Regions from separate parts of the Caldifermentibacillus hisashii genome, predicted to be linked through region 2. Evidence: predicted binding sites of a transcription regulator. Region 2 holds the regulator's gene; the other holds the start of a gene.
The links. The regulator Rex, encoded in region 2, represses fermentation and respiration genes when NADH is low (regulators of the CRP and FNR family bind a similar motif). The targets are predictions, from matches to a motif close to TTGTGAAATATTTCACAA.

Region 1 (4,225 bases), 280 kb from region 2:
AGAAGCCTATAGTGACAGGAATCCCATATAAAGAAGTCAATAAAATAACACGCTTCAACAATTGCAGTAATTGTTCATGGTTGTGACTGGCAAATGCTTGTGAAACATTCGGGATCAAAACGGTCATTAATGAATGGGCAATAAAGGCCGGAAAAAAGCCGATCGTCATCGCAACACCTGAAATTAACCCAAAATTTTCCGTCGCTTCTCCCATTGATAAACCGGCAGCAACTAAAGTATACTTAATCAAGAACGGTTGGATGGCATGGGTCAAAGAATGGAATATTCTCATGGCAGTTGTTGGCACGGAAACTTCCATTAAACTTTTCGCCAGTTGACTCTTAGGGATATTTACGGCTGGTCGGTTTTTTAAATACCTTAGCTGCAAAACATAAGCACTGATCAAATAAATAAAAACAAGCAGCTCGCCGCCAATTAATGAAAATAACGCAATCAAAATAGCAACTTCAAGCTGAAAATCAAACATTTGATATATAAATACAAGGATAAAAAGTTGTGTACTTCTTTTCAGCAAATTCGAAACAGCAACTTGTCCCATTTTTTGAATACCGACAAAATAACCCCGGGCAATGGAAGAAATCGATACAATCGGGACTAATAGCAAAATAACCCAGCGAATCAACGGGTGGATCTCACTAAAAATCGGGAAAATCATAAAAATTAGTATCGAAACCGTTAATAAAATTGAAATGAAAATTATTGTCAGTTTCATAGCATATTTTAACATGGTCAAATGATATAGTTCTTCTTTTTCAGCGATAAATTTTGAAATGGAAATTGGCAACTCCATGCTTGCAATGATCATGACAAGTCCAATTAATGGAATAATTGTCATGTATTGACCCACACCATATTCACCTAATTCTTTTGTTATCGTTAAATTAATTAAAAATTCAATACACTCACTTATAAAAGCTGTTGCTGCCAATAAAATGGTTCCTTTAAAAAAATTACTCATAAATAACTCCTTTGTGTCTCAATTGATTTTTTCTGCATGATATTAGCCGCTTTAACAGGCAGTAAGACCCCCGCCTCAAGATTAGGAGTTTACGAGAAAATATATGGGGGAATGAACTACCCGTTAAGGTCCGATTGGTAACTAACCATCAGAGGGGATAAAGAAAACCCCCATCACTTTGTTTCGATTACCGAAAACATATAGGATATTATATTTCTATGAGACAAGTTCAGAAATTATTAAATGAATTTTAGTAATACAGTTCAGCACTATCTTATTTTAAATATATAATACAAACATGCATTCTATTATTTTTCAAGATTTTCTTAGTAAATGTGAATTTTATGTGAAAATCAGTGTAAAACTAACTTTTATCACATTTTTGTAAAAAAAAATTGCTTTGAAATTAGTTATGAAAGTGCTATTATATTCATAGAAAGATTGTTCACTACAAAAATATTTCAAAACTGTATCAGTAACAACATTTTACCTGTTATATATTTTTTTAAACAAACATGTGAAATAGTGAACAAATTATATTAATATAATTTTAGGAGGCATGAGAAATGACTCAATATTGGGAAGGCTTTAAACCTGGTAAATGGCAAGAAGAAGTTGACGTGCGTGATTTCATTATTAAAAACTTTACTCCTTACACCGGTGATGAAAGTTTCTTGGAAGGTCCGACTGAATCAACAAAACAACTTTGGGATCAAGTTATGGAATTATCGAAAAAAGAACGGGAAGCTGGCGGTGTATTAGACGCTGATACGAAAATTGTATCAACTATTACATCTCATGGTCCAGGGTATTTAAATAAAGACCTTGAACAAATCGTCGGTTTCCAAACTGACAAACCTTTCAAACGTTCATTAATGCCGTTTGGCGGTATCCGCATGGCAAAACAAGCATTGGAAGCATACGGTTTTGAACTTGACAAAGAAATTGAACATATTTTCACTGACTGGCGGAAAACTCATAACCAAGGTGTATTCGATGCATACACGCCGGAAATGAGAGCTGCTCGTCATGCCGGAGTTATTACCGGTCTTCCGGATGCATATGGCCGTGGTCGGATTATCGGTGACTATCGTCGCGTTGCCTTATACGGTGTCGATTTCCTAATTGAACAAAAACAAAACGAATTAAATTATATCGGCGACCGTACAATGACTGACGATGTTATTCGTGAACGGGAAGAATACTCAGAACAAATTCGTGCTTTAAAAGAATTAAAACAAATGGCATTAGCTTACGGTTATGATATCAGTAAACCGGCTACCAATGCAAAAGAAGCGATTCAATGGTTATATTTTGCTTATCTTGCAGCCATTAAAGAACAAAACGGTGCAGCAATGAGCCTTGGTCGTACTTCCACTTTCTTAGATATTTACATTGAAAGAGACATAAAAAATGGTACATTAACCGAAAAAGAAGCTCAAGAATTAGTTGACCATTTTATCATGAAACTGCGTCTTGTAAAATTTGCTCGTACACCTGAATACAATGAATTATATTCCGGTGACCCGACTTGGGTAACTGAATCCATCGGCGGTATTGCCCTTGACGGTCGTCCAATGGTAACAAAAACTTCATTCCGTTACCTGCACACTTTGGATAACTTAGGACCGGCTCCGGAACCGAACTTAACGATTCTTTGGTCAACAAAATTACCGGAAAACTTCAAGAAATATGCAGCAAAAATGTCGATTAAATCGAGTGCCATTCAATATGAAAACGATGATATGATGCGTGAAATCTACGGTGACGACTACGGTATTGCCTGCTGTGTATCTGCAATGAGAATCGGTAAACAAATGCAATTCTTCGGTGCCCGGGTTAACGTTGCAAAAGCTCTTCTTTATGCAATCAACGGTGGTGTCGATGAACGTATAAAAACTCAAGTTGGACCGAAATTTGCGCCAATCACTTCTGAATATCTGGATTATGATGAAGTAATGGATAAATTCGATACCATGCTTGACTGGTTATGTGAGCTTTATGTAAATACATTAAACGTTATTCACTACATGCATGACAAATACAGTTATGAACGTTTAGAAATGGCCTTACATGACCGTGAAATTTTACGGACAATGGCTTGCGGGATTGCCGGACTCTCTGTCTGTGCTGACTCGTTAAGTGCAATTAAATATGCAAAAGTAAAAACAATCCGCGACGAAAACGGGCTTGCAGTTGATTATGAAATCGAAGGCGACTTCCCTAAATATGGGAACAACGATGATCGCGTTGACCAAATTGCTGTATGGATTGTTAAAGAAGTGATGAGAAAGATTCGTAAACATCACACTTACCGGAATGCTGTTCCAACACAATCTGTCTTAACGATTACTTCAAACGTTGTATACGGTAAGAAAACCGGGAACACTCCTGATGGTCGTGAAGCCGGTAAACCATTTGCACCGGGAGCAAACCCAATGCATGGTCGTGATACAAAAGGTGCCCTTGCTTCCTTAACATCTGTTGCAAAATTACCTTATGAAGATGCTCTTGATGGTATTTCAAATACATTCACCATCACACCAAAAGCACTTGGTCGTGAAGATGAATCTCAAGTAAGTAACTTAGTCGGTATGCTGGACGGTTATATGACAAAACGTGGTCACCACATAAACGTTAACGTCTTGAACCGTGAAACCTTACTAGACGCTATGGATCATCCGGAAAAATATCCACAATTAACCATTCGTGTATCCGGATATGCCGTTAACTTTATAAAATTAACTCGTGAACAACAAATCGATGTCATAAATCGTACGTTCCACGAATCGATGTAGACAGAAAAGCGAAGGCGACTGTTTTGAAACTGATAAACTGGACTGCCCCCGTAACGAGATAAAGGAATCACGGCTTGAATAAGCCGATGATGACTTATCGACGTGAAGGGGCGGGAAGTTTAGCAGTTTCTAGGAGCCGGAGCTAGACAAATTAAGAGACGGAGAAGCCATCTAATCAGCTTCTCCTCCCCTTTAAAAAGCAAGGAGGATGCAAAATGGTAACAGGTCGGATTCATTCTGTTGAATCATTTGGTGCAGTAGACGGACCCGGGTTACGATATGTTGTTTTTACCCAAGGTTGCCTACTGAGATGCCAATATTGTCACAATGCGGATACTTGGAAAATCGGGAATGGCAAAGAAATGACCGTTCAAGAAATTATGGACGATGTATTATCCTATTTACCATTCTTTGAAGCAAGCGGCGGTGGTATTACAGTCAGCGGCGG
Region 2 (4,225 bases):
TTATTTAGTTCAGCCACTTTTGTATGGTCGCTATAGATTTCCGGATGAAGGAATTGCTGCTCCTTCTCGGCAATTTCCATCTCCAGTGATTCAATTAATGTTTCAATTTCTTCAACCCGACGTTTCTTTTGTCGTTCCAGTTTCTTTAGTTCTTTTTCTTGTTCATAACGGGTTTTTGCATCCAAATCGGAAGCCGGTTCTTGCGTTTGGTTGTGCTCGCTCTCTTCTGATAATTTTTGAATCTCCATCATTTCTTCCTTTTTCTCTATATAATAATCATAGTCACCCAAATACTCGGTCACACCGTTAGTAGAGAGTTCAAAAACTTTTGTTGCAATTCGGTTAATAAAATAACGGTCATGAGAAACAAACAAGATCGTACCGGGAAAATCAACAAGAGCATTTTCCAAAATTTCTTTACTGTCTAAATCGAGATGATTTGTTGGTTCATCTAAAATTAAAAAATTTGCATTTAACATCATTAGTTTAGCCAATGACAACCTTGCTTTTTCACCACCGCTCAAAGTTGAGACGTTTTTTAAAACATCATCACCGGAGAACAAAAAATTGCCAAGAATGGTTCGGATTTCTTTTTCCGTTTTTGTCGGATATTCATCCCAAAGTTCATTTAATACTCGCTTATTTGATGTTAAGTTTGCTTGTTCTTGATCATAGTAAGCAATGGTTACATTCGCTCCAAAATGGATGTTTCCGGAAAGAGCCTGGAGTTGGCCGACAATTGTCTTTAGTAGAGTAGATTTGCCGACACCATTTGGGCCAAGCAAAGCAATGCTATCTCCTCTTTGAATTCGAAAGTGGATATTTTTTGATATTTGATTGGCTCCATAACCAATGGCCAAATCAACCACATTAAGAACTTCATTGCCACTTTGCCGCTCAATTTGAAAGGAAAAATTAGCAGATTTATCGTCTCTGTGCGGTTTATCAATCATTTGCATTCGTTCCAGTGCTTTACGCCTGCTTTGTGCCCGTTTTGTTGTTGATGCACGGGTCAGATTCTTGGCAATAAATTCTTTCATTCTTGCTATCTCATCTTGTTGTTTTTCATACATTTTCAAGTCACGTTCATAATTCTCTGCTTTTTGGACTAAGTATTGACTGTAGTTACCGACATATTTTGTTAAAGTAGTCTGAGCGCATTCATAAACTTGGTTTACAAGCTTATCAAGAAAATAGCGATCATGGGAAACAATAAGAATGGCTCCATCATAAGATTGCAAATATTGTTCTAACCATGTCAATGTATCGATATCTAGGTGGTTCGTCGGCTCGTCCAAAATTAAAATGTCCGGCTTTGATAAGAGCAATTTTCCTAAAGCCAGGCGAGTTTTTTGTCCGCCGCTTAAATTGGATATTTTTGTCTCTTGATAATTGAAAGTGGAAAAATTAAGCCCGTGTAATACGGAACGAATATCTGCTTCATATTGATATCCGCCCAGTTCTTTAAATTCATGCTGTAAATAATCATATTCGGACAAAATTTGCTTGTATTTGCCTTCATCTGTATAAGTTTCTTCCTTTGCCATTTCCTGCTCAAGATTACGTAACCTTTTTTCCATGCTACGTAAATCTTCAAAGACAGTCAGCATTTCATCCCAGATAGTTCTGTCTGAAACGAGACCGGTATGTTGATCTAAAAAGCCAATTGTTACTTCTTTTGGCTTAATAATTTCTCCGGAGTCATAAGCAAGTTCACCGGCAATTATTTTCAGCAAGGTTGATTTGCCTGATCCGTTTCTACCAACAAGGGCAATTCGGTCTCTTGTATGAATTTCTAATTTAATATTCGAAAGGACAAGATCTGCCCCGTAATATTTATTTAGTTGATTTACTTGTAGTAAAATCATGATTTGCACCTCAACATTTCACAATAAAAATGGTCCTTTACCTAGAAATATAACAGCTTTGACTCTGTTTTGCCTTTTAAAAGAATGAATGACTGACTAATTATTTTCAGAGTGAAGTGAATGGGAACATGCTGTTTTTGATTACTAAATAATCGATTCCTTCCTCTACCATAACATATCCAGTCGCTTTTCGCTCCATCATTTCCGACATTTAAAGGAGAGCCTGTAAATGTCATGTCAACAAGTCTATATAAAAATAGTACATGAAGGGGAGGAAAAATGGCAAATGGAGATTAAATGAAACTATCTACAAGACAGATGAAAAAAAATAGTGTATCATAGTAGGTGAATATGTTAACAATGCAATGTAAGCGTTCACAGTGTGCTTTGAATGCCTTATAAAAGAATTACTTCTATAGGGCAATAAAAGATATTATAATAGAAAAATAATAATTTTTCAGCATTGGAGGATTTTGACATGGAAACAGATCAGCTAATAATTCCTAAAGCCACCGCTAAGAGATTGCCATTATATTATCGTTTTATTCAAAATTTGTACCAGTCAGGAAAACAAAGAGTTTCTTCTGCTGAGTTAAGTGAAGCGGTTAAGGTCGATTCGGCAACGATTAGAAGGGATTTTTCTTATTTTGGTGCATTAGGTAAAAAAGGGTATGGATATAATGTTCAGTATTTGTTATCCTTTTTCAGAAAAATATTGAATCAGGATGAAATAACAAAGGTAGCCTTAATCGGTGTAGGTAATTTAGGTACAGCTCTACTAAAATATAATTTCACTAAAAACAATAATACTAAAATTGTCTGTGCCTTTGATGCAAACCAAGAAAAGGTCGATCAAAAATTTGGTGATATTACTGTTTACCCAATGGATTCACTGGAACAAATATTGTCAACTGAAGAGATTCAGGTTGTTATTCTGACCGTCCCGGCTCCTGTTGCCCAATTGGTTACTGATCGTTTAGCAAAAACAGGAATAAAAGGAATTTTAAATTTCACGCCAGCTCGATTAACTGTTCCGTCAAATATTCGTGTTCACCATATTGATTTAGCTGTTGAATTACAATCTTTTGTTTATTTAATTAAACATTACTCAAATGAGGAAGTAGTGGTTGGAGATTAATTTTTTTAGTAGGGAAATGGCAGGTAACACAAAAATTTATCTTCAAAACAACACAATATTTTGCATTGCAATAATTATGATTCATACGATATGATAGGAAAAAAGTTTTTGTAAAATCTTTTTTGGGTGACAATGAATGAATTTGAATGAGGTTGATGGGGGAGAGGGAGAAACATGACAATCGGTCCGGGTAGTTTAATTCTCATATTAATCATGGCATTATTAATTTTTGGTCCGAAAAAGTTACCGCAACTCGGTCGTGCGGCAGGAGATACACTAAGGGAATTTAAAAATGCCACAAAGGGTCTTGCTGATGAAAATAATGGGAAGAGAAAAGATCAAGAAGGCAAGTAGGGAGAGAAGAGATGGAGAAAAACGAATTGACTGTAATTGAGCATTTCGTTGAATTAAGGAGACGGTTGGTTTTTATCGTTGTCTTCTTTCTTTTGGCAATGATCGGTTCGTTTTTTTTGGCAGAGCCGTTGATCGTATATTTGCAACAAACTGATGAAGCGGCCAGTTTGGAACTGAACGCCTTCCGCTTAACTGACCCGCTAAAGATTTATATGCAAATCGCTTTTATCATTGCTTGTGTAATAACTTCACCTTTTGTTTTGTATCAGTTATGGGCTTTTATTTCACCGGGTTTATATGAAAAGGAAAAAAAAATAACCTTAGCCTATATACCTGTTTCGGTATTTTTGTTTTTATCAGGTATTTCGTTTTCATATTTTGTATTATTTCCGTTTATTGTTCGCTTTATGAAACAGTTAGGGGACCGAATGGAAATCAATCAAGTCATTGGGATCAATGAATATTTCCATTTTTTGTTACAAATTACGTTGCCTTTTGGTTTGTTATTCCAATTGCCGGTGATTATATTATTTTTAACAAGGCTTGGAATAATTACACCTGACTTTTTGTCTAGGGTGCGAAAATATGCGTACTTTATCTTGCTAGTCATCGCGGCACTGATTACACCGCCGGATGTTCTCTCGCATATGATGGTCACTTTACCATTATTATTGCTTTATGAAGTTAGTATTTGGATTTCGAAGCTGGCGTATCGGAAAAAAATGAAGGAAGAAGAAGGGCTTGCCGTTTAAACTAAGGAAAATTTTCCATTGTATATTTTATCCATTAAAAAGCATATTGAATTCCGGTAACGAAGCAACTTGGAAGTGGCGGATAGGTTATGGCATAAGGAGCTTGCTTAAAA

Region 1: a site for Rex is predicted at 1,495-1,512, ahead of pflB (formate C-acetyltransferase). Genes of this name have one in related genera too.

Annotation. Positions count from the first base shown of each region.
Region 1 covers NZ_CP155467.1:852,074-856,298, reverse strand. Annotated here, with positions in the region: gene NSQ14_RS04025 (oligosaccharide flippase family protein) at 1-979, opposite strand, end outside; gene pflB (formate C-acetyltransferase) at 1,546-3,777, shown strand; gene pflA (pyruvate formate-lyase-activating protein) at 3,993-4,225, shown strand, end outside.
Region 2 covers NZ_CP155467.1:568,417-572,641, forward strand. Annotated here, with positions in the region: gene NSQ14_RS02725 (ABC-F family ATP-binding cassette domain-containing protein) at 1-1,868, opposite strand, end outside; gene NSQ14_RS02730 (redox-sensing transcriptional repressor Rex) at 2,347-3,006, shown strand; gene tatA (twin-arginine translocase TatA/TatE family subunit) at 3,181-3,360, shown strand; gene tatC (twin-arginine translocase subunit TatC) at 3,372-4,112, shown strand.